Regions from separate parts of the Chromobacterium sp. IIBBL 290-4 genome, predicted to be linked through region 2. Evidence: predicted binding sites of a transcription regulator. Region 2 holds the regulator's gene; the other holds the start of a gene.

Region 1 (14,615 bases), 3.6 Mb from region 2:
CTCAATGGCGCTCATGTGGAAGCGGCTTTAGCCCCGTTGGTGGATAGCGACGCCATCCTGTGTTCGGACGGCGCAGCGGTGTACTCGACCTTTGCCAGGCAGCATGGCATTACCCATCGAGTCGTGCATGCCAAGACGGGACAGCGGGTACGCGAGGGGGCGTTCCATATCCAGCATGTGAATGCCTACCATAGCCGCTTGAAGCTTTGGATGGCTCGATTCCACGGGGTTGCCACCAAATACCTTGAAAACTATCTGGGGTGGCGACGGATGCTGGAGCGCTATCAGCAAACCATGCAGCCTTGCCACTGCTTGCAGGAGGCAGTGGGTCGTCCCTTGCAACACATTATTGGGACATAGCCTTCAATTTCGTCTAACGTTGCCTCATTAATGCTTTTTTTTACGCTGCTCGGAGGGGGTTCTGTTGCGCACTCTAAAATATCGGCAACGATAAGATAGGTGTGAAACACTGCTTTTGTTGCTTCAATTTGACTTACTTCTGCATGCACTCCCTTGTTTGAGATTTTATTCACCTTTTCAAGCCAGGAACCAAGGAAGTCAATGTGAGTTTTAGCCAATTCTTTGTTGGAGTTCGATGCGATGGATTTATCCATGAAGGCCCAGAGGCGATTTACGTAGTTTGTTGGGCCAAGAGCACGGCCATTTTGCTTCTGATCACTAGGAGGGTAAAGTGTGTCAGCAAGTCCTTCGATTAGTCGACGGCATGTTGTTAGCGCTTGAGACCATTCTTCACTCTTGGTTGATGCAACAGCCTTAAATGCGAGCATTAGTTGCTCAGCGAGCTCCGGGTTTAAATCCAATAACTTATCGTCTGCTGCTGTTTTTAGTGTGTCAAAGCAGTTCTGTACTGTGCCTGAAAATTTGAGTTGGTTGAATATTTCCGATGCCTGGGAATGGGCTTTTCTTTTAACATAATTGATGTGGTTGCTTAATTGGCTTTTGTAATGTGTTCCATCATTGCCTTTGCGAAGGCGTATAAGGTCGGCGTATCGCTCCTCAACAAAGCCAATGCTCACATATCCGCCACCTCCTGTTGAGGCTTTGATGTTCAGCTCTTCATTGGAATAATGAAATTTTTCATTGAGCTTTAATTCATTCAACTTCTTTATTAATTGATCTGTTTTTTCTTTCGCAGATTTTGACTCATGGTCCACTGATGTATCCACGAGGTGATTAATTAGTGCTTGCAATGTACGCGTGTACTTCTGGTCACCTAATTGAATTGCACACCAGGCAGCTACGTCCAAACGCTCCATTATTCCAGCTGCACGTGCTAGCTTTTGAATGCCTGATAAAACTGAGCCTTTCTGGGACTCTAGTTCTTGCAGACAATCTTCGATTAGGCGTAGGGCTTCTTGTTTATGAGGCATATGCTTAAGATATATAATAGTGTTTATACGGTCATTGGTGTCCGTATATCAATTGATCTTGATCATCTGAATGATCACTCCCAACGCTATGTTTCATAAGCGCCTTGTCATAACTGTGTCCGTATTGCAACCCCTAATCTACAGGGCGGTTTGACTGAGCTTACCAGCTGCCCGTTGAATTCAATTATCAAGGGAGAAGCTGATGACTTCGATCCAAACCAAGGGCCACTTCGAACGTCAAAGCAGCCACTTCCCAGTTATGACGGCAAATGACAGCTCAGGGACGAGGGCTGCCACTCTTCTGTCGGTGGCTGAAGGGCCACTTCGGCCGATAAGTCGAAGCCGGGGTTCTTCTCAACACATAACCTTATGAACCGCCACCCCTTCGGGATACGACAAAGGCCCTGCAACTACAGGGCCTTTGCTTCTCGCAAAGCAAGATTTCAAGCGTTGGTTACAGGATTTCAGGCTTTCTGATTTCCGACATTATTGGCAACGCGATGAAAAATTATGCGTCGTCGGATGAAAAATTATGCGTCGTAAATGAAAAATTATCTGTCGCCCGACGCATGTCAAATCAATCCCAGCTCAACGCCCCGCCAGTCTGATATTCCGTAACCCGCGTCTCAAAGAAGTTCTTCTCCTTCTTCAAGTCGATCATCTCGCTCATCCACGGGAAGGGGTTGTTCACGCCCGGGAACAGTTGATCCAGGCCGATCTGCTGCATGCGGCGGTTGGCGATGAAGCGCAGGTATTCCTTGAACATGCTGGCGTTCAGGCCCAGCACGCCGCGCGGCATGGTGTCTTCGGCGTAGGCGTATTCCAGCTCCACCGCTTGCTTGAACAGCTCAACGATCTCGGCCTTGAAGCTGTCGGTCCACAGCAGCGGGTTTTCCAGTTTGATGGTGTTGATCAGGTCGATGCCGAAGTTGCAGTGCATGGACTCGTCGCGCAGGATGTACTGGTACTGTTCAGCCGCGCCGGTCATCTTGTTCTGGCGGCCCAGCGCCAGGATCTGCACGAAGCCAACGTAGAAGAACAGGCCTTCCATGATGCAGGCGAACACGATCAGCGACTTCAGCAGCTTCTGGTCGTTTTCCACGGTGCCGGTCTTGAATTCCGGGTTGCACAGCACGTCGATGAACGGGATCAGGAATTCGTCCTTGTCGCGGATGGACTTGATCTCGTGATAGGCGTTGAACACTTCGCCTTCGTTCAGGCCCAGGCTTTCCACGATGTATTGGTAGGCGTGGGTGTGGATGGCTTCGTCAAAGGCTTGGCGCAGCAGGAACTGGCGGCATTCCGGGCTGGTGATCTGGCGATAGGTGCCCAGCACGATGTTGTTGGCGGCCAGCGAGTCGGCGGTGACGAAGAAGCCCAGGTTGCGCTTGACGATGCGCATTTCGTCTTCGGTCAACTGGCCGGTTTTCCACTGTTCGATATCGCGCTGCATGTTCACTTCCTGCGGCATCCAGTGGTTGGCGCACTGCGCCAGGTACTTTTCCCAAGCCCACTTGTGCTTGAACGGTACCAGCTGGTTGACGTCGGTCGTGCCGTTGATCACCTTCTTGTCCACCACGTTGACGCGGCCGGTGCCATGGACGTCCATGGAGTTGGCGGCGGACGAGGTGTCGACGGTGTCTTCGAAATTCAACATGGGTGCTCCTGATTGTTTTTGCTTGCCGCGCTGGAGCGCGGTTGGGGTTTCAATGGCGGCGATGCCGGCTGCGCAAGGGCAGGGCGGGCATCGGCCGCTGTTTATGCGGTTTTGACGATGACGCGGCGACGCTGGGCGGCGCTGGCGCCGGGTTGCAGCGCGGTCACGGCCACGGTGCGCACTTCGCCCTCCGCCGGCGGCGGGCCTTCCGGCTGCGGGGCGGAGGTAATCAGCGCATGAGCGCCACTGCTGGCGACGACGGCGCGGCGGCCGGACGCGGACTTGCGCAAGTAGTAGTACGCTGCGGTGCTCATGGGCTCTCCCGTGGTTTCAGAATCGCAGTTGCTGCGCCAGCTGGCGGATGATGACCCGCTCTTGCGCCTCTTCCTGCTCCAGCTGCCGGCCGCGTTTGCCGCGCAGCGTTTGCAGCTGGCGGTATTGGCGGTTGGCGGCGGCGATGTCGTGCTTCAGGTTTTCGATTTCCTGCTGCAATTCTTCCGGCTGGCAATACACCACCAGACAGTCGCCTTCTACCCAGGCTCTGCGCCATGGCTGGGCGCGGGCTTCGCGGCGCGATTCGGCGAAGTAGTCTTTCCATTCGCTGGCCGGCGGGCAGCTCAGCTGCAGATACATGTCGAACAGCAGGAACTGCTTGTCCGGGTTGTGCGATTTGTCTTCGCAAAAGCCGATGATTCCGATGTTTTCGAATGTCTGCATCTGTCCTCCCAGTGTTGCCTTGACTGTGGGGCGGATGCCGCCGCCCCTGGCGGTTCGCGACCGATTCAGGCTTGCGCCGCAACCGGGATCAGCGTTTGCTGCTCCGGCGCCGTGTCGTATTGCACGATGCCGTAAATCTTCCAATGGCCTTGCACCTGTTTCAGGTGGTAGCCGGTGTGGTAGCGCCAGTCGGGCGCGTTGTCGCGCTTGACGGTCCAGGCCACCACGGCGCTGGCGGCGCCTGCGCCCATCGGCTGCACGCTTTCCAGTACATGGCTGGCGTTCTGAAACCCTTGGCCGCGATACCAGGCCAGCAAGGCCTCGGTGGTATCGACCAGTGAATCCATATCGGTCCAGCAGGCGAGGTCGCCGTGATGGATGGCGGTGAAGGGCACGGTGAAGTGCGCGGTCACGCCGGGGCAGTCCAGTTGCGAGTAGCTGTCGCGGTAGTGCTTGAAAAAGGCTTCCAGGCTCATCGTCGCTCTCTTGGCTTGTTGGGGCTGCCGTGAAAACTTCCCGTTCGGGCGGTTTGCCAGATATCTGGCGGAACGCCCCTGCGGTTGGTTTGGGCTCATCCTGAAACCGCCTGGATCCAAGCGGCTTGGGGATGGGGAGGCTTGCGCCTCCCGCTGGCCCGTGCGATGGCGGAACGCCCCAAGGGAGCCTCCGCCCTGCGAGTCCTTATTGGCAGGATTCGCAATCCGGGTTGTCGATGCTGCAGAACTTGGCGTCGGTGGCCGGGGTGTTGTCCACGGCGGCCGGCGCGGCTTGCTGCACCTGGTTGGATACGGCGTTCAGCTCGCCGCCGCGGCCGGTGGACTTCTCGGCGCTGGTGGCGGCCAGGGTGCGCAGGTAGTAGGTGGTCTTCAGGCCCTTCACCCAGGCGTGCTTGTACAGATCGTCCAGTTTCTTGCCGGAAGCGCCAGCCATGTACAGGTTCAGCGACTGCGCCTGGTCCAGCCACTTCTGGCGGCGGGAGGCGGCTTCCACCAGCCAGCGCGGGTCCACTTCGAAAGCGGTGGCGTAGATGGCTTTCAGTTCGGCCGGGATGCGGTCGATCTGGCCCAGGCTGCCGTCGAAGTATTTCAGGTCGGCAACCATCACTTCATCCCACAGGCCGGCGGCCTTCAGGTCGCGCACCAGGTACTCGTTGGTGACGGTGAATTCGCCGGACAGGTTGGACTTCACAAACAGGTTCTGGTAGGTCGGCTCGATGGATGCGGACACGCCGATGATGTTGGCGATGGTCGCAGTCGGGGCGATGGCCAGGCAGTTGCTGTTGCGCATGCCGAACTGTTTGACGCGCTCGCGCAGCTTGTTCCAGTCCATGCGCTCGGTGCGGTCCACTTCCAGGTAGCCGCCGCGCTCGGCCGCCAGCAGGTTGATGCTGTCGTGCGGCAGGATGCTGCGATCCCACAGGCTGCCCTTGTAGGACGGGTAGCGGCCGCGCTCTTCGGCCAGCTCGGTGGAAGCCAGGTAGGCGTAGTAAGCCACCACTTCCATCGATTCGTCGGCAAACTCCACCGCGGCTTCCGATGCGTACGGCACGCGCTTGATGTGCAGGCAGTCCTGGAAGCCCATGATGCCCATGCCCACCGGACGATGCTTCAAGTTGGCGTTGCGCGCCTTCTGCACCGGGTAGAAGTTGATGTCGATCACGTTGTCCAGCATGCGCAGGGCGATGCGGACGGTGTTCTGCAGTTTTTCCTGGTTCAGGCTGCCATCGGCCAGCAAGTGCTTGGCCAGGTTGACGGAGCCCAGGTTGCAGACGGCGATTTCGTCGTCATTGGTGTTCAGCGTGATTTCGGTGCACAGGTTGGAGCTGTGAACCACGCCCATGTGCTGCTGCGGGCTGCGGATGTTGCACGGGTCCTTGAAGGTGATCCAGGGATGGCCGGTTTCAAACAGCATGGTCAGCATCTTGCGCCACAGGCTCAGGGCCGGGATGCGCTTGTATACCTTCAGCTCGCCGCGCGCGCCCTTGGCTTCGTAAGCGGTGTAGGCTTTTTCGAAGGCTTGGCCGTAAATATCGTGCAGATCCGGCGTCTCGGACGGGGAGAACAGGCTCCACTCGCCGCCTTCCATCACGCGCTTCATGAACAGGTCCGGAATCCAGTTGGCGGTGTTCATGTCGTGGGTGCGGCGGCGGTCGTCGCCGGTGTTCTTGCGCAGCTCGAGGAATTCCTCGATGTCGGCGTGCCAGGTTTCCAGGTAGGCGCAGACGGCGCCCTTGCGCTTGCCGCCCTGGTTCACCGCCACGGCGGTGTCGTTGACCACTTTCAGGAACGGCACCACGCCTTGCGATTTGCCGTTGGTGCCCTTGATGTGCGAGCCCATGGCGCGAACCGGGGTCCAGTCATTGCCCAGGCCGCCGGCGAACTTGGACAGCAGGGCGTTTTCCTTGATGCCTTCGTAGATGCCGTCCAGGTCATCGGCGATGGTGGTCAGGTAGCAGCTGGACAGCTGGCTGCGGCGGGTGCCGGAGTTGAACAGCGTCGGAGTGGACGACATGAAGTCGAAGCTGGACAGCACGTTGTAGAACTCGATGGCGCGCTCTTCGCGGCGCACTTCGTTCAGCGCCAGGCCCATGGCGACGCGCATGTAGAAAGCCTGCGGCATTTCGATGCGGGTGCCGTCCACGTGCAGGAAGTAGCGATCGTACAGGGTTTGCAGGCCCAGGTAGCCGAATTGCAGGTCGCGGTCGGCGTTCAGCGCGGCGCCCAGCTTTTTCAGGTCGAACTCGGCCAGCTTTTCGTCCAGCAGTTCGGCGGCGATGCCCTTCTTGATGTAATCGACGAAGTATGGGCCGTACTGATTGGCCATTTCGTCCTGCGGCACGGCTTCGCCCAGGATTTCCAGGCGGATGTTGCCCAGCAGCAGGCGCGCGGTCACGTAATCGTAGGCCGGGTCTTGCTCGATCATGGAGCGGGCGGCCAGGATGGCGGACTTGCCCACTTCTTCTTCGGACACGCCGTCGTAGATGTTCTTCAGGGTTTCGGCCAGGATGGCGTCCACATCGATATTGGCCAGGTTCTTGCTGGCGGCTTCGATGCTGGCGCGCAGGCGGGCCACGTCCAGCGGCAGCTTGCGGCCGTCGTGGCGCACCACGTTGATCTGCACGCTGGCCAGCGCTTCGCCGCGGGCGGCGCGCTCTTGCGAGCGTTGTTCGCGGTACAGCACGTAGGCGCGGGCCACGTCGTGCTCGCCGAAGCGCATCAGCGACAGTTCCACCTGGTCCTGGATGTCTTCGATATGGATGGCGCCGCCTTCCGGCTTGCGGCGCATCAGCGCATTGACCACTTGCTCCGTCAGCTGGGCGACTTTGTCGCGCAGGCTGGCCGAGTTGGCGCCTTGCTGCCCCATGACGGCCAGGAAGGCCTTGGTCATGGCGATGGAGATTTTGACGGGCTCGAACGCCACCACCGCGCCGTTGCGGCGGATGGTCTTGTACAGGCTGAAGTCGGCTTGCGGCGCGGCGGCTCGGCCGAGTTCTGCGGCGGTTTGGCCTTCAAAAGTGGTCAATTGCATGAATCCCTCGATAAAGAGAAGTTAAAGCCCGGCGGCACGCTTTCTGGTGCGCGCGTCCGCTTGTGGACAATTCTGTTGAAAAGCTGTGTGCGGGCTGTGGGTAAACACAATATATACCGTCAGCACCGCTAAATCTGCCCAAATTCTAGTGGTGAGGGTGACGCAGTTCAAGTCTTGACTTTGAGTGGAAAGATGGAAAGCCGCGTGGTTGCTGGCTCTAGGACAAGGAATTTTTTTTGGATGGGTTTTCGCGTTTGATGTCGCTGTCAGAAAAATGCCTGTCGAAACAATGAGACTAGCAGAGGGTGCTGAAAACTTAAGCAGACCTATATGTTGTGTATTTGCACTGTTGCCCATTCGCTACGCCGCCGGGCTCAAAAAAACGCCGCCCGGACGCCTAAGCATCCGGGCGGAGGGGAGGGCGCTTACTGGCAGTTGCCTACGCCGGTCGTGCAACTGATGTAATTGCTTTCATACCCCACATTCTGCCGGTCGCGCCCATAGAGCGCGATCTGTTTGTAGTCGCTGACGGCCAGGCTGAGGCTGCCCAGGTTGAAGCTGCTGCTGCCGGCGCTGCCCAGCTTGCCGCTCAAATCCAACTGCACGGGGTTGCTGCAGCTGGCATCGGCGCAGAAAGAGGCGTCATGAGGCACGATGGCGTTGCTGCCGGTCCAGGCGAAGGCAAGATTGGCGCCCAGCGTGCTGGCGTAATTGGCGAGCGCGCTCTGGCTGCTTGCATCCAGCGTCAGCCAGGGCAGGCCGGCCAATTGGGCAGACTTGGGCGGGACCCCGTCTATACGCTGCACCACGCTGGCCAGCAAGCTGGTTGCCGCTTGGTCAGAGTACAAGTCTATCCGGACCTGCCGTCCGCGCCGATAGAAGGCGTCAATCATGGCGTCGCCATTGGCCAGGCTGGCGTTGTTGAAACTGTCCAGAGAAAGCCAGGTGGCGCCGCAGCTGGAGCCATTGATGGTAAGCCTGGGCTGAGAAGTGCAGCCGACATTGCTGAGCGCGACGATAGGCTGGGTATCCCAACCGGTATTGGCGGCATTGCGCTGATACACCCGCGCGGCTTGCACCGCATTGCTGACGCCATTGGCGCTGCTGCTGATGTCGAAGGAGATGGCGCGGGTGTAGGCGGGCTGCGGGCTGCTGGCATTGACGCGCAAATTGCGCTGCACCGAGGCGTTGACATGGATTTCATACGGCGTGCGGTTGCCCAGCAGCAGCCAGTTGCCGCTGCCATTGCGCAGCACGATGGTCAGCTCCGCGCCTTCTTGAACATTGCCGCCATTCAAGATATCGAAGCCTACCGTGCAGAATTTGTCGCTGCCGGAGAAGTCGCAATCGCGCAAAACGGGGTCGGCCACCGTCCCGCCCAGCAAACTGCTTTGCGACATGGCGTTGCAGATGGTGCTGGCCGCATTGGCCGCCGTCATGGCCTGGTTGTTGATGCTGAGACTGAACGCAGCATCCAGAATATTGGCCGAACTGAATGCGCTGGTGCAGGCGGATACGGTGCTGCTGGAGACGGCGGCATTCAGCGCCCTGAATATCTGGCTGATGCCGGTCAAATCCACTGCCAATCCATTCAGCAAAGTACTGTCGGCCAGTCCGCCGGCTTGACTCCCGCCGGTATCGATATAGAAATTTCCCGCGCCGACCAGCCCCTCCAGCTGCACAAAGCTGGCGCTGCCATTTTGCCCGGTGCTGACGCGTATGGTGTCCAGCAGCTTGTCCATGCCGGTGCGGTTGGCCGCGAAACTGGCCGTGGTGAAGTCCTGCGTGGCGCTCAAGCCCAGGGCAGACAACACCGAAGACAAGGCCGACTGCAATGACTGCTGGCTACTGGCGATGCTGCTGGACGCGGGGGCCGAGCCGCTCATCATGGAGGCGGGGTCGTTGCCTAGCGCCAGGGTGAGGGTGGCGGTGGTCAGCGGCGTGACATTGGCCGTTCCCGCCGCCTGCGCCACCGCATAGTGGCACACCTGAATGGCGTTGACCGTACCGCAGGCCTGCAAGCGGTAGGGCGCGGTCAGGCTGCCGATATTCAGATTGCTGTAGCTGCCGTCGCTGTTGATGCCGGTGGAGACGGACTGCCCGTTGGCGCCCAGCACCGTCAAGGTAGCGTTCTGCATCGGCGCGCCCACTGCCACCGTGCCGGACAAGGCGCTGCCTGAACTGCTGCTGGAGCCGGCGGCCGAACCTGAACCGCCTCCTCCGCACGCCGCCACAAGCAGGCAACAGCTGAGCACGGCGGACAAAGTGAATATTTTCATTGCTTCCTCCCTCGCGTGCGGCGCATGCGCGCCGGATAATTCACCGTAGACGATGAATCGAATGGAAAGCTTGGTTTCTTTTCCGCTTGCGCATTGGCGGGCAAAAACGCCGCAGGCTAGTCTGGAGAGGCAGGACCAAGGAGAGGAATGCATGAAGCGCGGGATAGGGATGATTTGCTTGGCCTGGATGAGTTGGGTTGGCCCGGCCAGGGCGGATGCTCAGTTAGATGAAGTGAAGTTGGCCAATGGCGAGTGGTCGCCATATCTGTCGGTCAATCTGCCGCACTGGGGCTATGCGTCCGATATCGTCACCGAGGCCTTCCGCCTGGCCGGCGCGCGCGTGACGTATCGCTTTTACCCCTGGGCCCGCGCCGAGGCCATGGTGCGCAACGGCGACATCGCCGGCTCCGTCGTTTGGTCCACCACGCCGGAGCGCCAGCAGTTCGCCTTGTTCAGCGACCCGGTGGTATCGGACGAAGAGGTGGTGTTCCATCTAGCCACCCGCAGAATGAAGGCGGACAAGGTGGAGGACTTCTACGGCCTGACCATGGCCACGCCAAACGGCTCCCGGCTGGGTGTCTGGCAACAGGCGATAGAGTCCGGGCGCATCCACAATTACATGACCAAGGATTTGGAAACCGGCATGCACCAGCTGCTGATCGGCCGCATCGATTTTTTCCCCTTGATCCGCGCAGTGGGAATGGCGGAATTGCGACAACACTTCCCGCCCAAGCAGCAGGCGGCGATCACCGCGTCGCCGCGGGTGTTCAGCAAGATAGATTACCGGCTGATGATAAGCCGAAAATATCCCGGCGCGGAGGCCTTGCTGGCAAGGTTCAATCAAGGCCTGGCCAAGCTGCGGGCCAGCGGCGAATACCGGCAAATGGAAAAGGACTTTCAGTCGGGCCGTTACGACGCCCCGAACGGGCCGCCTTAGCGCGGCTGGCAAAACCTGCGCCTGCGCGACGCCTGCCGCGGCTCTTAATGTGTTGCCATTTCTTTACGACCCAACCAAGGTCGAGCTTTTTGTCTAATATGTTTTTTGCATGTCAAAACCAATAAAGACGAAGAGGAGACGGCCATGGCCTGGACCAAGCAGCAAAAGCAGACCGTACTGGCTTGCTATTTAGGCTGGACGCTGGATGCGTTCGATTTTTTCCTGATGGTGTTCGTGCTTAAAGATGTGGCGCGCGAATTCGGCGCCGATATCGAGTCGGTGAGCTGGGCCATCATGCTGACCCTGGCCGCGCGGCCGCTGGGCGCCTTGATTTTTGGCAGGCTGGCCGACCGATTTGGCCGCCGCCCAATACTGATGGCCAATATCGTACTGTATTCCGCGCTGGGCTTTTCTTCCGCCTTCGCGCCCAATCTGGCCGTGCTGCTGGTGCTGCGCACGCTGTTTGGCGTGGCCATGGGCGGGGAGTGGGGCGTGGGGTCCTCGCTCACCATGGAAAGCATTCCCAAGGAGTCGCGCGGCTTTGTTTCCGGCCTGCTGCAGGCTGGCTATCCCAGCGGCTACCTGCTGGCGACGCTGGCTTTCGGCCAGTTGTTCGAACATATCGGCTGGCGCGGCATGTTCATGTTGAGCTTGCTGCCGGCGCTGCTGACGCTGTATATCCGCCGCAATGTGCCGGAAAGCCCCAGCTGGGAAGCGGCCAGGCATCATGACAAGCCTGGCCTGTGGCAATCTATCGCCGCGCAATGGCGCTTGTCGCTTTACGCCATCTTATTGATGACTTGCTTCAACTTCTTCTCGCACGGCACCCAGGACATGTACCCCACCTTCCTGCGAGTGCAGCACAAGTTTGATCCGCATACCGTGCAAATGATCGCCATCTGCCTGAATGTCGGCGCGATCATCGGCGGCCTGGCGCTGGGCAGCCTGTCGGAGAAAATAGGCCGCCGCAACGCCATCACGCTGGCGGCCCTGATCGCGCTGCCGGTACTGCCGCTGTGGGCGTTTTCCACCACGCCGCTGATGTTGGCCATCGGCGCGTTTCTGATGCAGATATCGGTGCAAGGCGCATGGGGCGTGATTCCCGCGCATCTCAACGAAATCTCTCCGACAGCGGTGCGGGCCACATTTCCCGGCCTGGTTTATCAATTGGGCAATCTATTGGCCTCGGTCAACAGCCCCATGCAAGCGCATATGGCCAAATCCTTTGGCGGCGACTACGGCTTGGCGATGGCCATCGTGGCTGGCGTGGTCGCTTTGGCCATCGCCATTTTGATCCGTTTCAGCCATGAGCGGCGCGGCGAGGCGATGACCGTGACAGGGCATCAAAGCGGGCACTGACGCGCCCCGCCTCAACAAAATCGCCGGCACGGGCCCTCCCGCCGCCGGCGATTTTTTTGCCCATGCGTTCAAGACGGCCCCGGCCATGCTCCGCGCCGCTTGACTTAAAGTTAACTTTAACTTTGATCATGCGGGCAAGGCGCCTATCCATCGACGCCAAAACCAAAGGAGAAGCTCGTCATGATCGAAATCGCCGCCAACCCGCTCGCCAGCCGCGAGACCTTGCGTCGCAGTCTCAACCAGGCCGCTGCCTGGGGGCCGGAATATGGAGGAGGCCTGGCCAACCATCTGCCCATGGTCTTGCACGCCGCCTGGGAGCTGGGCGCCGACGCAGACCGGCTGCAAGCGCAAATTAAACTGGACAGTCCGGAGCTTGAGCTGCCAGAACCAGCAGGCCATATGCTGCCAAACTGGCAAGATGGACTGGGCGAACGCGAAGCCTATTCAGATTTGCGCATTCATTTTGAGAGCATGCTGGCCAAACAGGGCTGGGATGAGACTCTGCAAGCGGTCTTGCCCATTTTGGCGCCAGGTTTGATCGCGCATGCTTTTCACGGCCTGATCCGCACGGCGCATGCCTATGAATCCGGCTGCGAGGCTGAGATGGCGGCGGCGCTGGCGGCCTGGGCTTGCGAGTGGACCGAACCAGCCGCGCCGGAAGCGCCTGTCGAGCGGCTGACATGGGCCGCGTGGCGGCGCGAAGCGCGATCGAGACTGGCGGACTTTCATAGCGATCTTCACCTGATCCAGCAGCGCATGACAGCCGCAACGGGCAGCCTGGCCTACCGACAGCTGGGCGATGCGCCAGCCTTTGCGCCCAGCCTGGCTGAGCGGCGCGAGCAACTGCTGGAACTGGCGCTGAATCTGTATCTGGACACCCGCAATTTCACCGTGCTGCACATGATTACCGCGCTGAGAGCGCTGCGGGTATTGGCCGCGTTTATACCCGATACCGCAGCGATGCAAAGCGCCTTGACGCGCGCCGCGCTGTTGGCGTTGATCTCCTGCGGACTGAAACCGCACGGACGGCCGCTTCCCGAACCGCTGCCCGATTGGAATGAGTTAAAGCGCAGGGCGCTGGCGCAATGGAATGACCACATCATCAAGCTCACACACGCCTGCTGGCAGGAAGATGCTTTGCGGCCGGATCCGCGCTGGCGCCAAGCGCCGGCGCTATTGCTGGGGCTGTCGAACTAATCGAGCCATCTTTTGGCTTGCCAGCAAGTTTGCGCATGCCTCTCAACTTCGGGCATCGGGATCCATCGACGCCCCTCGCCAGCGGCGAGGGGGAGCCGGGTTGCGGCCGATCTCGCCGGAAGAGATCGGCATGGCAGGGCCAGTGGCGCGTCGTCGGCTCTCGCCCTGTCGCCGCTCTTATGTGGCGGCCGGCTGCGGCACGGCGCCCTTATGGATAATCAACGAGCCGTTGGCGGGGACCTGGAAAGTTTGGCGCTCGTCATATGGCGTGAATATGTGCTGGCCAATATCCATGCTCCCATCTTGCTTCCAGGACCAGAACCATGGTTTGCCGGCTTTGCGCATATCCAATGCCGGCAGGGAGAAGCTCAGAGCGGCGGGGTTGGTATCGCCGGAAGCCAGCTTGACCTCCACGGCGGGGAAACCATATCCAGCCGGCGCTTCAAAGCGCGACGCCATCAACATGGTGCTGGCAAAGCGCGTCTTAGCATCGAGAAAATCCTTGCCGCCGTTATTGCGGATCGCCTCATCCAGAGCGTAAACGCCGCTATGCCGGCTTTGCAGCCAATCGCGCAGCAGATTGGGCCCGTATTGATGCAGGAGAAAGGCGCCCAGCGCGATGGTTTGGGTGTAGCAACTGACATTTTTCCCGGCCACGCCCCAGTCTTGATAGGCGCACTCCATAAACAGCTTATGAAACGGGAGGCCGGCAAAGTCGGGATGCAAGGGCTTGGCATCGCCGCCGACGCCGGGATAGTCCGACGATACCGCCACATGCGCGGCGGTTTGAGCAAAGAACTCGTTTTCCCATACCAACGAACTGATTGGATCCTGCGGAATTTCTCGTTTTCTGAAACCGAAAATCAGGTGGCTGAATTCGTGCGACAAGGTATGCAGCATGCTGCCAGCCTTGCCGGAATCCTGCCAGATCAATCCGTTTGTCGTTTGAAAAAGGGTGTCGGATAGCAGAATCAGTTGACGTTCGTTCGCCGTGTGCTTGATGCCATTGGAGAACACTGTTTTCAGCATTCTGTCCCGCGGATGAATCATTCCTTCGCTGCCGCCGGCCTTGGATGTCAGGATATGGACATCCTTGGTTTCCGGGTGGATTCTATAGATCCAGGATCGCGGATTCACATCCCCCCAGGGGCGGCCAAGCAGACTAGTTTCGATGGGGTAAACCGACTCAGCGAACCGCGCAGCAACATACGCCGCCTGTTCGCGCGTCATCGCGACACGCTCGTCGCGCCACACATATGCAGCGCCGCCGCCAGGCAGAGGCGCAAGCGCCTCTAGCACCGCGCTCACATTTTGGTCGATGCCATGGTTGTACCAATTCCGAACAGCTCCCAAGGCCAAAGAGCCAGGGGCGATATCCTCATTCGTCGGGCATGGTCCATCGGGGAATGATCCGCAAGCCGCTTTTTCCTGAAGGCTTCCCGCAGCCGGCGCAGCCTGCCGAGACCCCTGAAGCTCCGGAATCGAAACCAAGACTGCGCCCCAGCCGCCGGCATTGCTCGACATGCCGGACACCTCCACAACCTGCGGCC
Region 2 (14,615 bases):
ACTCATGATAAAAGCGCCAATTGCGCAGCGTTTCGCGAAGTTGCGACAACTCGGGGTAGCGATGCGGCTCGGCAAGTTGACCGAAGATGGACTCTTCGGCGCGCAAGCTGGCCGGATAGGCGTTGCGTTCGCCGTCCACGCCGGACAGGAAGGCGGCTTGATTGCGCCGTTCCAGCAATAAGGTGGAGGGGCGGCGGCCATGGCCCGCCAGCCACAGGCTTTCCTCCTTCACCAACGGGTCGAGGCTGAACAGGCTGGCGCTGGGTTCGGGATAGCCTAATTGCAGCTCGTAGTCGAAGTCGTCCAGCCGGGTGGAGAGGATCATTCTCTTCGGCGCGCGGGCCTTGTCGCCGCGCCTGGGGCCGCCGGCCCACATCGCTTTTTGAATGCCGCCTTCTTGCGCCAGCGCCGCCGACAGCCGGCCTTCCGCTGCGGCATGCACTAAATGGATGGCTTTGTAGAGATTGGATTTGCCGCAACCATTGGGGCCGATGACGACGTTGAGCGCATCCAGCTCCAGCGTGAGTTTGCGTATGGAACGGAAACCGTTCAGGGAGAGTTGCTGGATGGTCATGCCGGGTCCGTTGGCGTGTAAAAGGCTGAGACGCGGCGCTTGCGGATGGGTTCCCTTTGCGCATAAAGGGCGGAGAAGTGATTATGTCTTGATGATTGTCATATTGGCGCAGCCGCTTGGTGATATCATTCCGTCATGCTCTGCGGGGCCGGGAGGGAACTACTTCCTGCCTGCATTTGTCTACCGTTGACCCGCCTCAAATCCACAGCGATGCGCTGTGTTCATTTATTTTCATTCCGAAAAATTCCCGCAAGCAATAATTCGTTTATGTTCGGAAGTGAAATGTTAAAATATTCTATAAGCATATAATTTGTGTTGATAAATGCATTTTGGCTTGCGGCTTGAGCGATAACTCTATGTGTCGAAAGAGGAGGGTATTGAGTTGAATGGAGCTTATATCCAAGAGAACTGTTAAAAATCATCAGCGCATCGCAATGATTTTTAAAGGTTTGATTTATTCTATGCCGCGATAGGCAAAAAAAATGCGCGGTGCCTTTCGGCCCGCGCCAAGTCTACAAAGGAGAAATAGAGGAGAAACTATCAAGAAGCAATTGCTGCATCTCAACGAGAACGGATTATCCGGATTGCGGTAGCGAGTGTCAACATGTGCGTTTTCGAAAATGTCGAGAAATGTAATTTTTTGTCGCAACTATGCACATTGCTGGCGGGGAGGGCTGATTTTGCTGGGTCGCGGGCCATGTGAATGCGCTTGAGCGGGCGAGCGCTAGCGTGGCAGCTGTGCCACAATACGTTCTTTTCGATTGCAGCAGGATGTCAGCCCATGGACGCCGTCCGCCATACCCTTCCCGATCCGCGCCAGTATCACCCTCAAGTATCCCTGACCAACCGCCTGATCCATCATGCCCAGTCCGTGCTGGACGCGCCGGATGCCGGCGAGCGCGAGATGTGGCGCCAGGCCTTGGCCGGCGCGATGGATGAAATGCTGCAGCGCGACGAGGTGTTGTCGATTTCGGTGGCTTTGGCGATGGTGCCGACGCAAGCCTGCTATCAAGTGGTGTGGGATGCCTTGCGCCACGCGGTGGAAGAAACCGGCGGCGCGCGCGCCATCGTATTCGCCATGCCGCTGGTGTTGGTGGCGGGCAGTCGCAGCCAGACCGAGCTGCCGGGGGCGGTGGCCGATGCGGCGGGCCTGAACGCGTTGCTGCGACAGCATGGCGTGTTCGCCGACGGCGCCGATGTGACCATATCCGGCATTCTGTCCCATCCGGACGATTTGATCGGCCTGGATACGCTCAAGCTATATAAGATGACTCGCCAGGGCGAGGCGGCGCGCGAGGGCTTGCCGAACCGCGCCGCGCCGGTGACGGTGAAGGAAGAGGGCGTTTTCCTGCGCTATATGATAGGCGTGGCCATTCAGCGCGAGGGCGAGGAGCCGCCGGTGAGGCTGGGCGGCTCCGTCGGCGTCTGGGGCATGCCGGTGATGAAGTTTCTGGGCGAGCAGCTGAAAGCCGATGGCGTGACGCTGTTCCCCATCGCCCGTCCGCCGCTGCCGGCGATGCAGGCGCTGGTGGCCGGCAACTTCGCCCGCTTCGAGGTGGCGCTGCAAGTGTTCGCCAGCAGCCAGATCCGCCATCTGCGAGAACTGAACCTGGAGCCGGTGGCCATTCTGTCCGCCCACAATAATGGCGAAGTGCACTTCACCTTGTCGGCCCAGGGGGATGATCGCAATTGGGAAGGCTTCGTCTGGCCGCTGGCCTCGCTGGACAACGTCCAGCTGATAGAAGAGAACTTCCGCGAGCTGATGCGCGAATGCCACGTGCGCGAGGTGCATGTGCTGCCGGAACTGCAGCCGGAAAGCCGCGACGGCATCCCGCTGTTTTTCACCGCCGACGATCTGTAAGGGTCTGCGCCGCGCCGTGCAAGCCCCGCTGCGTGCGGGGCTTTTCGTTTCACCCTCCCGCGCGGGCCCAGGGCGAGCCGGCCAGGCTTTGGGCCAGGTAGTCGATCAAGGCTTGCACCCGCGCCGGCCGGCCGCGGCCCGGCGGCGTCAGGATATAGAGCGCGATGGGATCGATCTGCCAATCCGGCATGGCGGTTTCCAGCCGGCCATCCAGCAGGTCTTGCCAGACCAGGAATTCAGGCTGCAGCGCCAGTCCCAGGCCTTCCCGCAGCGCCGGCGCCAGCGCGTCGGCGTTGTTGACGCGCAGCGGCGCGCTCATCTCCAGCGAAAACTCCTCGTCGACAGCATGGCGGAAGCGCCAGAAGCGGCCGCCTTGCGAATTGCTGTATTGCAAGGCGCGGTGCCGGGCCAATTCCGCAGGGTGCTCCGGCTTGCCGTGGCGGGCGAAATAGGAAGGCGCGCCCACCAACAGGATGCGCACCGCGCACAGCCGGCGCGCCAGCAGGCTGGAGTCGGCCGGCGAGGCGATGCGCAGCGCCAGGTCCATCCTGTCCGCCACCAGATCGATTTGCTCGTCGCTGAAATGCAGGTCCAGCTCCACTTCCGGGTGCCGCGCCATGAAGCCCGGCAGCAACGGCGCCAAATGGGACAGGCCGAAAGACATGGGCGCAGCCATGCGCACCCGGCCGCGCAGCGCGCTGGACTGCTCGGCGATGTCCGCCTCTACCGCCTCGCCTTCCGCCAAGATGCGCGCGGCGCGCTCCAAGGCCGCTTCGCCGGCTTCAGTCAAGGACAGCTGGCGCGAGGTGCGGCGCAGCAGCATGGTCTTCATTCTATCTTCCAGCCGCGACACGGCCTTGGATACCGTGGCCTGGGACAGGCCCAGCTCGTCGGCGGCGCGGGCGAAGGCGCCGCATTCGGCCACCTTGGCGAAAATGGCCCAGGCTTCCAGATCGGGCAGTCGTTTCATGATGGTTCCGGCGAAGGGTGGCGTCTTGGCGATACTATCATTCCCGCTAGCCGGTTTGGCCTTGATTATCTAAAAAATGGAAATCATGGAATTCAATATATTCTATTAACACGATGATGGCGGCGGCTTATAGTGGCGACATCCTTATCGACAACAGCAGGAGCGCGCTATGATCGAACGCCGTCCCTTCGCCAGCCTGGGCGCTGCCCAGCATGGCTGGCTGGATGCCAAGCACCACTTTTCCTTCGCCGATTACCGCGACGCCGAGCGCATGCGCTGGGGACTGCTACGGGTATGGAACGATGACACCATCGCCGCCGGCACCGGTTTCGATCCGCATCCGCACTCCGACATGGAAATCATCACCTATGTCCGCGAAGGCGCGATCAGCCATGCGGACAGCCTGGGCAACCGCGGCCGCACCGAGGCTGGCGACGTGCAGGTGATGAGCGCCGGCAGCGGCATCGTCCACTCCGAATACAATCTGGAGCCTGTCGCCACCCGCATCTTCCAGATCTGGATCTATCCGGACCGCCACGGCGGCGAGCCGTCCTGGGGCAATAAGCCGTTTCCCAAGGCGGATCGTTCCGGCGTCTTCATCGCGCTGGCCAGCGGCATGGCCGGCGATGGCGAAGCCCTGCCCATCCGCGCCGACGCCCGAGTGCTGGGCGCCACGCTGCGGGCCGGCGAGCGCGCGGACTATCGCTTCGGCGCTGGACGGCGCGGCTATCTGGTGCTGTCCAGCGGCGAGGCGCAGCTGAACGGCATCGGCCTGCAAGCCGGCGACGGCGCGGCCATCCGGGACGAGGAAACCATTCAGGTTTCGGCCAGCCAGGATGCTGAATTGATCCTGGTGGATACCCGGGAGTGAGCCTGCGCTGGGCGACCTTTCAGCCGGCTGCCGACCAAACCGCTAAGCGCCAGAATCTTATGGGAAACCGCGAGGACGTCCACTGCCGCGCTTGAGGGCTTTTCCGGCGCGCCGGCCCGCTCCTGCCGGGCGGCATGAGGCCGGGCTGGCGAGGGTTTCGCGGTGCGTTCGCCGGCTTGCTTCACGTTAAGGTTTTGCTTGAAGCATTTCGTGTAGAATGGCCCCATCGTTAACCCTTTGATGGATGAGTCAAAGATGTTCGCTGCTGACCAGACGATCGCCAAATTCGACCCCGAACTCGCCGCCGCCATTGCTGCGGAATGCCAACGCCAGGAAGATCACATCGAGCTGATCGCCTCGGAAAACTACACCAGCCCGGCCGTCATGGAAGCCCAAGGCTCCCAGCTGACCAACAAGTACGCCGAAGGCTACCCGGGCAAGCGCTTCTACGGCGGTTGCGAGCATGTCGACGTCGTCGAGCAGCTGGCCATTGATCGCGTCAAGCAGCTGTTCGGCGCCGAATACGCCAACGTGCAGCCGCACTCCGGCTCCCAGGCCAACCAGGCTGTGTACTTCTCCATCCTGAAGCCGGGCGACACCGTGATGGGCATGAACCTGGGCCACGGCGGCCACCTGACCCACGGCTCCCCGGCCAACCTGTCCGGCAAGATGTTCAACATCGTCGCCTACGGCCTGAACGACAAGGAAGAGATCGACTACGACGACATGGAGCGCGTAGCGATGGAAACCAAGCCCAAGCTGATCATCGGCGGCGCATCCGCTTATGCGCTGCGCTTCGATTTCGAGCGCATGGGTCAGATCGCCAAGAAGGTCGGCGCTTACTTCATGGTGGACATGGCCCACTACGCCGGCCTGGTGGCCGCGGGCCTGTACCCGAACCCGGTGCCGCACGCCGACTTTGTGACCTCCACCACCCACAAGACCCTGCGCGGCCCGCGCGGCGGCATCATCCTGGCCAAGGCGGAGTTCGAGAAGAGCATCAACAGCAATGTGTTCCCGACGCTGCAAGGCGGTCCGCTGGAGCATGTGATCGCCGCCAAGGCCGTGGCTTTCAAGGAAGCGCTGCAGCCGGAATTCAAGGCTTATCAAGAGCAAGTGATCAAGAACGCCGCCATCATGGCCAAGACCCTGGCCGAGCGCGGCTTGCGCATCGTGTCCGGCCGCACCGAGAGCCACGTGTTCTTGGTCGACCTGCGCGCCAAGGGCCTGACCGGCAAGCAAGCCGACGCGCTGCTGGGCCGCGCCCACATCACCGTCAACAAGAACGCGATCCCGAACGATCCGGAAACCCCGTTCGTCACCTCGGGCATCCGCATCGGCTCCCCGGCCATCACCACCCGCGGCTTCAAGGAAGCCGAGGCGATTGAAGTGGCCAATCTGGTCGCCGACGTGCTGGACAATCCGAACGACGACGCGCTGATCGCCCGTGTGGCCGAGAAAGCCACTGCGTTGTGCCACCGTTTCCCGGTGTACGCCAAGTAAGCTGTTCGGCCCAAGAAAAAGCCGCTCTCGAATGAGGGCGGCTTTTTTGTTTTGATTGTCCCGTCCTGGAATAAGTTGACACTTTTTCGCCGTAACGAAGGAGAGTCACATGGAATCAAGGATTAAACGTACCCAGCAAGACTACAGCCTGGCTTTTAAACTGTCGGTCGTAGAGCAGGTAGAAAAAGGCGAACTGACTTACAAAGAGGCGCAACGCCGCTATGGTATTCAAGGTCGTTCGACGGTGCTGGTATGGTTACGTAAGCACGGTTTGCAGGACTGGAGTGCCCAGCCCTCCCGTAGCGCCCAGGGGATCGCGATGGGGAATCAAGGCAACAAGCCGCTGACGCCAGAACAGCGGATCAAGGAACTGGAAACCCAACTCAAAGAGGCCAATGAGAAGGCGCAGCTATTCGAAGCGATGCTTGAGGTCTTGAAGAAAGACTACGGGGTGCGCGTAGTAAAAAAGCCTTCGGGCAGGTCCTTGCCCAAAGGCTCGTCCAGGGGTTGAGCGTGGGCCGGGCCTGTCGATATGTCCAGCTGAGCCGCCAGGCCTATTACAAGCGCCGCCAAAGCGAAAGCCATCGTGCCGAACGGAATGGCAAAGTGATCGCGTGGGTGAGGGACGTGCGCTTGCGCCAGCCCCGACTGGGAACGCGGAAGCTGCACCATGTGCTGCAATCGCGAATGGCGGAAGCGGGGATCAAGCTGGGACGGGACGGTTTGTTCGATCTGTTGCGTACAGCCCGCCTGCTGGTCGTGCCGCAGCGGGCGTACCATAAGACCACACACAGTCACCATCGCTTTTACCGCCATCCTAATCTGCTCAAGGCCGGGCCGCACCAAGTCGTCCCGACGGGGCCGGAGCAGGTCTGGGTGGCGGATATCACCTACTTGCCGACAGCGCAGCGGTTTGCTTACCTGAGTCTCGTGACTGACGCTTACTCAAGGAAAATTGTTGGGTATCACGTGCATGACAGCCTGCAGGCGGAGGAAGTCAGCGGAGCCCTCAAAATGGCCTTGCGGACGCGACGTTCACGGCAGCCGTTGATTCACCACTCCGATCGCGGCATTCAGTATTGTTCGGCCTACTATCAGCAGATCCACGAACGACACGGGCTGATGTGCTCAATGACGGATGGCTACGATTGCTACCAGAATGCCCTGGCAGAGCGGGTGAACGGCATTCTAAAAGGCGAACTGCTGCTGCATCGCCCAGCCGATTTGCAGCAGGCGAGGAAAATGGTGGAGCAGTCGGTGAGGATCTACAACCAGGAGCGCCCTCACCAGGGCTTGAAATACAAGACGCCCGATGAGGTACATCGGGCGTCTGTCGCGAGCATCTGACCAGCGCATGCGGCGCGCTGGCAGGTGTCAACCTATGTCAGGACTGGACAGATTGGGTTGCTTAGAAGGCGTAATTCAGCGTCAGGCGGGCAACCGGCCAGAAGTTGGCTTTGTTCATGTCGCCGCGCAGCTTCTCCTGTTCAACGTTCACGTTGTATTGCAGCTGTTGGCATTGAGCTTGGCTGAGCGCGCTGGTGCAGTTGGCGCTCAGGTTGGTGCTGGGTTTGCCGGTCAGAATGACGCCAAGGTCGCCGCTCAGGCTCAGCCCCTTTTCTTTGACGCTATTGCCAAAGCCCAGGCCCAGGTACAGGCCAGGCTTGTTCCATTTGGATTCGCCTTCCAGCTTGCCGATCTGATCCGCGGTGTAGGTATAGCCATTCAGCGTGTAGGTGGCATGGCCGCTGGCATTGGCGTTCAAGCCGATCTTGGTATTGTTGGCGACGAGGCCGCCGCTTAGGCGGAAGCCGTTGTCGAACGGGAAGTAGTCCGCCAACAGGCCTGCTTGGAACAGCTTGAATTTGGCGTCGTAGTGAGTGTCGGTGCCGTAGTTGCCGCTGGTGCTGTAATCGAAGCCGGACAGGACGCCGCGAAGGTTGACGCTGTCAGCCAGTTTGTAGGTGGCCATCAGGTCGAAGCCGGTGGTGCCGACGCCGGCGCCGATGGCGAAGCGGGCAGCGTCATCGGCGGCATGAGCGGACAGGGCGGCGCCGATCAAGGCGATGGCGGAGAGGATTTTCGTATATTTCATTTGGATTGTCCCGGGTAGTGCAAAAAAAGCGGACAATCATACGTCAAATCCATTGGCATTTAATATGTGAATATTTTTGATTGCAACAAAAGCGCTATCGCCTGCGGCAGGCGCTTCTGTCGGTTTGGGAAATGGCTATCCTCGAGCGAAGCTGGCTGCGCTAAAAGCCGTAGTTGACGCTGATGCGGCCAACCGGCCAGATCTTGTACTTGTTGACGTCGTTTTGGACGGTCGCTTGATCGGCGGCGACATCGCTTTGCAGCTGTTGGCATTGCGCTGCGCTGAGCGAGCTGCCGCAGGCGGCGCTGAGGGTAGTGGTGGGTTTGCCGGTGTAAATCAGTCCCAGGTCGCCGCCCACGCTCCAGCCTTTTTCGCTCAGGCTATTGCCATATCCCAGGCCGAGATACAGCCCCGGCTTGTCCCATTTTGCCTGGCCGGTCGCGGTGCCGACTTGTCCTGACGTGTAGGTATTGCCATTGAAGGTGTAGCTGCCGGTGCCGTCCGGATTGCCGTTCAAGTTCAGCTTGGTATTGACCAGCACCAAGCCGGCGCTGAACCGGAATTCGGAGTCGAAGGGGAAATAATCGGCCAGCAGACCTGCCTGGAACAGTTTGAACTTGCCCTGATATTGGACGCCGGAGCCGAAGTTGCCGTTATGGTTGTAATTGAAGTCGGATAGGGTGGCCCGCAGATTGACGTTGTCCAGAATGCTCCAGGAGCCGGTCAGGTCAAAGCCGGTGGTGCCCGCGCCGACGCCGAAGGAGTATTGAGCGGGATCCGCCGCGGCTGCGCCGGAGAGAAAAAGCAGGGTCAGCAAACTCATTCTAGTCATGACATGCCCCATTTGGATAATGAGATCGCGCTGCAGTATAGACAAGACTCGGCGCAGGCGATGCCAGCGACAGGCTTTGCTGATAACATCAACATGTTGCAATCTTTAGGATTCCTGTCATGAAATGCGCTTTTTGCGGCAACCCCGATACTCAGGTGATCGATTCCCGCGTCAGCGAGGATGGCAGCAGCATCCGCCGCCGCCGCCGCTGCCCGGCGTGCGACAAGCGCTTCACGACGTTTGAAACCGCCGATGTCCGGATGCCGCAAGTGGTCAAGACGGCGGGGCATCGCTCCGAATTCGATATCGACAAGGTGCGCACCAGCTTTCTGCGCGCCTTGCACAAGCGGCCGGTGCCGACCGCGCTGGTGGACGAGGCGATCGACCGCATCTGCCATAAGCTGCTGCAACTGGGCGAACGCGAAGTCAGCAGCCGGCAGATTGGCGAAATGGTGATGAACGAGCTGGCCAAGCTGGATAAAGTGGCTTATGTCCGCTTTGCATCGGTGTATCGCAGTTTTCAGGATATTTCCGAGTTTTCCGATGCGATCAAGGAAATTCAGAAATCATCGCATTGACAGTCTGCAGGCAAATAGATAACTTTTGATTTATTTGTCATAAATGGATTGAATATGAGCGATATCGTCAGCGCATGCCGCGTGGCGTTGCGCGCGCCGGATTTGATCGATGCGCCGGCGCTGTTTGCCTTGATCGATCAAGATAGGGATCATCTGCGGACGTGGCTGCCATGGGTGGATAAAACCCTGTCGATAGCGGATTCGCGCCAGTTTCTGGCAGGCGTGCTGGAGGGCAGGCGCGACGGCGCGCCTTGCCGTCATTGGCTGATCGAGGCGGACGGCGAACTGGCGGGCTGCATTGATCTGCATGCACTCAGCGGTCAGCATCGCCACGGCAGCCTGGGCTATTGGCTGGCTTCGCGTTGCAGTGGCCGAGGCGTGATGACGCAGGCGGTGAGTCAGGTGCTGGACATCGCTTTCGGCGAGATGGGTTTGCATCGGGTCGCCTTGGTGGCCGGCGCGGCGAATCATCGCAGCCGGGCGGTGGCGAGCAGGCTGGACTTCGCGCTGGAGGGCGTGATGCGCGAATACCTGCATCTGCATGATCGATACTTCGATGCCAGCTTGTACAGCATGCTGGCCAGCCAATGGGCCGCGCGCCGGTGAACGTCACGCTGCGGCCGCCGGAACCGGAGCGCGATGCAGAAGCTGTGCATGCCTTGATCGAGCGCTATCGCGCCACGCTGGCGCAGTGGATGAGCCAGGTAGTGAAACCGCGATCCGCTGCCGAGGCGGAAGCGTTTCTGCGTCAGCAAGCGAAGAGCAATGCGGATGGCGGCAGCGCGCACCGCATCATCGAGGTGGATGGCGAAATCGCCGGCATTTGTTCCCTGCATGGCATCAGCCAGACGCATATGAGCGCGCGGGTGGGGTATTGGCTGGCCGACCATCACGTGGGCAAGGGCGCGATGCGGCAAGCGCTGGCGCAATTGCTGGACCATGCGTTCGATGATCTGGGCCTGCATAGAGTTGAACTCGGCTGCGCGCCGGAAAATATCCGCAGTTGCCGGGTGGCGGAACGCTTGGGTTTTCGGCTGGAAGGCGAGTTGCGCGACGCGCAGCGGCTGAATGGCCGGTTTTGGAATATGCGTTGTTACGGCCTGTTGGCCAGCGAGTGGAAGGAAAGAGCATGACGGGCTTCAGCGCCGACGATCATCTGTATATGCAGCGGGCGCTGCGGCTGGCCGAGGCCGCCACCCGGCGGGCCTCGCCGAATCCGGGCGTGGGCTGCGTCTTGGTGCGGGATGGCCGCGTCATAGGCGAGGGCGCGACGCTGGCGGTGGGCTCCGATCATGCCGAGATTCAGGCGATCAAGGATTGTTTGGCCAGAGGCGGCAACCCGCGTGGCTCGACCGCTTATGTCACGCTGGAGCCGTGCAGCCATTACGGCCGCACGCCGCCTTGCGCCGGGCGGCTGATTGATGAGGGCGTCGCGCGCGTGGTCGCGGCGATGGTCGACCCCTACCATGAAGTCGCCGGGCGGGGCATCGCCATGCTGCGCGAGGCCGGCATTGACGCGCAGGCAGGCCTGATGGAGGCGGAGGCGCGGCGCGTGCATCGCGGCTTCCTGTCCCGCGTGACGCGCGGCCGCCCATGGGTGACGCTGAAAGCGGCGGCTACGCTGGACGGCAAAACCGCTTTGCTCAACGGCAGCAGCAAATGGATAACCGGCCCCGAGGCGCGGATGGATGTGCAGCGCCTGCGCGCCGCCAGCTGCGCCATCCTGACAGGCAGCGGCACGGTGCTGGCCGACGACCCGCAGCTGACGGTGCGCGAGATCGCCGTCATCGAGCAGCCGTGGCGCGTGGTTTTGGACGGCGCGCTGAAAACCTCGCCCGCCAGCCGCATCTATCAAGGCGGCCGGGGCCTGCTGGCGCATGGGGCGGCCGATCCCGTCAAGCTGGCGCCGTATCTGGCCGCCGGCGTAGATTGCCTGGCGCTGCCCGCCATCGACGGCAAGGCGGATCTGGCCGAATTGATGCGGCAACTGGCCCAGCGCGGCGTCAACCATTTGATGGTGGAAGCGGGCGCGGGCCTTAATGGCGCCATGCTGCAAGCCGGACTGGTGGATGAGATTGTGCTGTATCTCGCGCCCAGCTTGGCCGGAGATGCCGCCCGCGGCTTGTTCGCCTGGCCGGCGCTGAGCGATCTGGCGGACAAGATCCGGCTGGACATCGTCGACGCGGCCAAGGTGGGCGCCGATCTGCGGCTGACGCTGCGACCCGAAGCGCGAGGCTGAGCGCCGACGCCGCATGGCTTATAGTGAAGCGTGAGGCGCGGGCAGGCGCAGGCATCTGCGGAGAGGGGAGGCATGGCGGATCTGGCGTCGGCTTTGAACGCGTATCTGAGCCTGGTGGCGCGGCTGGGCGCGTCCGCTGCGGTTTTGGATGAGCGGCGCGCTCTGCTGCAGGACCTGCTGGCCAGGCAGGGCGCGGCGAAGCGCACCCAGGACGCCTACCCGCCGATGGTTGAGGCCTTGCTGGCGGTGTTGTCGCCGCCGCAAAAAGTGCTGGCCATGACCTGCGCGCGCGAGTTCTTCTACTTCTGGCTGGACGATATGAAGCGGGTGGTGGAGATCACCTCCCGCTCCGGCTTTTCCACCCACAATCCCGTCTTTCCCATCGAGTCCAACTTCGATTTATTGATCGCCCGCATCGAGGGCGAGGCATTCGAGTCTTATCCGCCGTCGCTGGAACTGTTCCTGGGCAAACTGTTCGAGGATGGCATGGCCAATGCCGACATCCGGCCGAGGGAACTGATTCTGCAAGCCTTGCTCTATCTGTTGGAGCCGCACCCTTTCCGCTCCACCAGTTACCGGATGGCGGTGGATGCCTTGTTGCTGCACCTGTCCGACTCCGGCGAGCGCGAGCTGCTGCTGGAGACGGTGCGCGCTTACTTTCCCTATTGGCAGTCCTTTCCCTTCGCGCATCAGCGCCAGGCCGCCGGCGACGAGCCGGGCTAGCCGTCGGCCTGCGCGGCGGTTGTCGCCGGGTCGATGCTATGGGAATATTTTGGTATTGCTAGAGGAGAACGCCATGGCGGATTCAAAGGCCTATCAGAGCCTGACTCAGACTTTCCAACGATTGCATCGCTTCAATCATTTGGCCTCGATTGCCCATTGGGACAGCGAGACCATGATGCCGGCCAAGGGCCATGCAGCCCGCGCCGACGCGCTGGCGGAAATCAGCGTCTACACCCATCAATTGATCACCTCGCCTGAACTGAAACGCTGGCTGGACGAGGCCGAGCAGGACGATCTGAACGAGGCTCAGCGCGCCAATCTGCGCGAGATGCGGCGCGAATGGAGCAAGGAAAACCTGCTGCCCGCCGAACTGGTGCAGGCCAAGTCGCTGGCGGCCGCGCATTGCGAGCATGCCTGGCGCAGCCAGCGTCCGGCTAATGACTGGCAGGGATTTCTGCCGAATTTGAAAGAAGTGGTGCGGCTGGCGCGCGAAGAGGCATCGCACTTGGCCGCGGCGCAGGGCGGCAGCCGCTACGACGCCTTGTTGGGTCAATACGAGCCGGGCATGGGCAGCGGCGACATCGCGCGCTTGTTTGATGACGTCAAAAGCTGGCTGCCGGACCTGATCTCCAGGGCGATGGACAAGCAATCGCGCGAGACCGTGCTGCAGCCGCAAGGGCCTTTCCCGATCGAAACGCAGCGGCTGCTGGGGCTGGATGCGATGAGGCTGCTGGGTTTCGACTTCGATGGCGGCCGGCTGGACATCAGCGCCCACCCGTTTTGCGGCGGCGTGCCGGAGGATGTCCGCATCACCACCCGTTATAACGAGCAAGAGTTCGTCTCCAGCCTGATGGGCGTGGTCCATGAAACCGGCCACGCGCGCTATGAGCAAGGCCTGCCGCGCGATCTGCTGTCGCAGCCAGTGGGCCGGGCGCGCTCCATGGGCATACATGAGAGCCAGAGCCTGTCGTTTGAAATGCAATTAGGCGGCAGCCGGGCTTTCGCCGGCTTGCTGTCGCCTCTGGTGCGGCGCCATTTCGGCGAGCTGCCGGCTTTCGAAGCCGACAATCTGGTCAAACTGTTCACCCGCGTCAAACCGGATTTCATCCGCGTGGATGCGGATGAGCTGACTTATCCGGCGCATGTCATCCTGCGTTTCGAGATCGAGCGCGCCTTGATAGACGGCGAGATCGAGGCGGAGGACATCCCATCCTTATGGGATGAGAAGATGATGGCTTATCTGGGCGTGGACACGCGCGGCAATTACCGCAATGGCTGCATGCAGGATTCGCACTGGGCGATTTCGCTGCTGGGGTACTTCCCCTGCTATTCGCTGGGCGCCATGTACGCGGCGCAGTATTTCGCCGCGATGCGCCGGCAGAATCCGCAACTGGATGCGCAGATCGCCGCGGGAGCCCTGTCGCCGGTATTCTCTTGGCTGGGCGACAAGATCTGGAGCCAGGGCAGCCGCTGGCAAACGGATGAGCTGGTCACGCGGGCGACCGGCGAGACGCTCAATCCGGCTTACTATCGAGCCCATCTGGAAGCGCGCTATCTGGGCTAAGCGGTTTCAGACGCCGGCCATCTGTTGATGCAGGTGGTCGCGCCAGTCCTCAAACTCAACCAGATCCAGGCCCAGATAGGCCAGCACGGCGGCGCTGCGCGAAGGCCAGCCCGGATCTTCTCGTCCCGGCGTGGCGGTGCGCCAGATGTGCAGCGCCGCGCGGGTGATGGCCACCATCATTCTGCCGTCGTGGTCCAGCGGGGCGCCCGGTCCGCTATGGAAAACATCGGGATCGTATTGCACCTGGATGGCGCGGGCGAAATTCTCCGGCATATTCCATACCTTGGCCACCAGATAACCGACGATGGCATGATCGGTGCCGTGCAGCTGCTGCTCCACCTTGCAGGCGCGGATATCGTCGGCGATTTCCATCAATTGCAGGGTGCGGGGATAGTTGGGCTCGCGCATCAGCAAAATGGCGATGCCGCAGGCGTGAAACAACGCGAAGCTCTGGCACTCGTCCGGCGCCTGGGTCAGCCGCTCGCTGAGCTGGCCGGTGATGGCCGCCACCTGCATCGCCCGTTCCCAGAACAGCTCCAGCGCCGCGGGCGATTCCTGGGTCAACCGGCTGCGCAGCACCAGTCCGCTAGCCAGGTGGATGACGTTGTTGACGCCCAGCAGGTTGATGGCCTGGCTGATCGACTGGATCTTGCGCCCTTGCCCCAGCGCGGGAGAGTTGGCCGCCTTCAGCATGGCGATGCTGAGCGCCGGATCGCTGGTGACGATGTCGCTCAGCTCCTGCAGCGGCGATTCGCTGTCATTGCGCAGCGCTTGCAGCCGGTCCAGAATTTCCGGTCGAGGCGGG

The links. Region 2 encodes NrdR, which represses ribonucleotide reductase genes. Its sites were predicted from a motif close to AAANACNATATATNGTNTTT; they were not measured.
Region 1: a site for NrdR is predicted at 7,396-7,415, ahead of NKT35_RS18640 (ribonucleoside-diphosphate reductase subunit alpha). Genes of this name have one in related genera too.

The regions. Positions count from the first base shown of each region.
Region 1 is NZ_CP100128.1:3,957,357-3,971,971, forward strand. It holds gene NKT35_RS18610 (IS1595 family transposase) at 1-360, shown strand, start outside; gene NKT35_RS18615 (hypothetical protein) at 285-1,277, opposite strand; gene NKT35_RS18620 (ribonucleotide-diphosphate reductase subunit beta) at 1,969-3,048, opposite strand; gene NKT35_RS18625 (hypothetical protein) at 3,150-3,362, opposite strand; gene NKT35_RS18630 (hypothetical protein) at 3,379-3,765, opposite strand; gene NKT35_RS18635 (DUF6841 family protein) at 3,831-4,241, opposite strand; gene NKT35_RS18640 (ribonucleoside-diphosphate reductase subunit alpha) at 4,447-7,293, opposite strand; gene NKT35_RS18645 (hypothetical protein) at 7,719-9,572, opposite strand; gene NKT35_RS18650 (substrate-binding periplasmic protein) at 9,724-10,509, shown strand; gene NKT35_RS18655 (MFS transporter) at 10,654-11,868, shown strand; gene NKT35_RS18660 (questin oxidase family protein) at 12,049-13,065, shown strand; gene NKT35_RS18665 (M30 family metallopeptidase) at 13,243-14,615, opposite strand, start outside.
Region 2 is NZ_CP100128.1:313,493-328,107, reverse strand. It holds gene NKT35_RS01465 (AAA family ATPase) at 1-574, opposite strand, end outside; gene NKT35_RS01460 (hypothetical protein) at 1,356-2,435, shown strand; gene NKT35_RS01455 (LysR family transcriptional regulator) at 2,485-3,405, opposite strand; gene NKT35_RS01450 (pirin family protein) at 3,575-4,276, shown strand; gene glyA (serine hydroxymethyltransferase) at 4,532-5,779, shown strand; one part of gene NKT35_RS01440 (IS3 family transposase) at 5,889-6,239, shown strand; one part of gene NKT35_RS01440 (IS3 family transposase) at 6,242-7,126, shown strand; gene NKT35_RS01435 (hypothetical protein) at 7,188-7,874, opposite strand; gene NKT35_RS01430 (hypothetical protein) at 8,035-8,706, opposite strand; gene nrdR (transcriptional regulator NrdR) at 8,826-9,284, shown strand; gene NKT35_RS01420 (GNAT family N-acetyltransferase) at 9,339-9,890, shown strand; gene NKT35_RS01415 (GNAT family N-acetyltransferase) at 9,872-10,417, shown strand; gene ribD (bifunctional diaminohydroxyphosphoribosylaminopyrimidine deaminase/5-amino-6-(5-phosphoribosylamino)uracil reductase RibD) at 10,414-11,523, shown strand; gene NKT35_RS01405 (hypothetical protein) at 11,596-12,246, shown strand; gene NKT35_RS01400 (carboxypeptidase M32) at 12,320-13,810, shown strand; gene NKT35_RS01395 (HDOD domain-containing protein) at 13,817-14,615, opposite strand, start outside.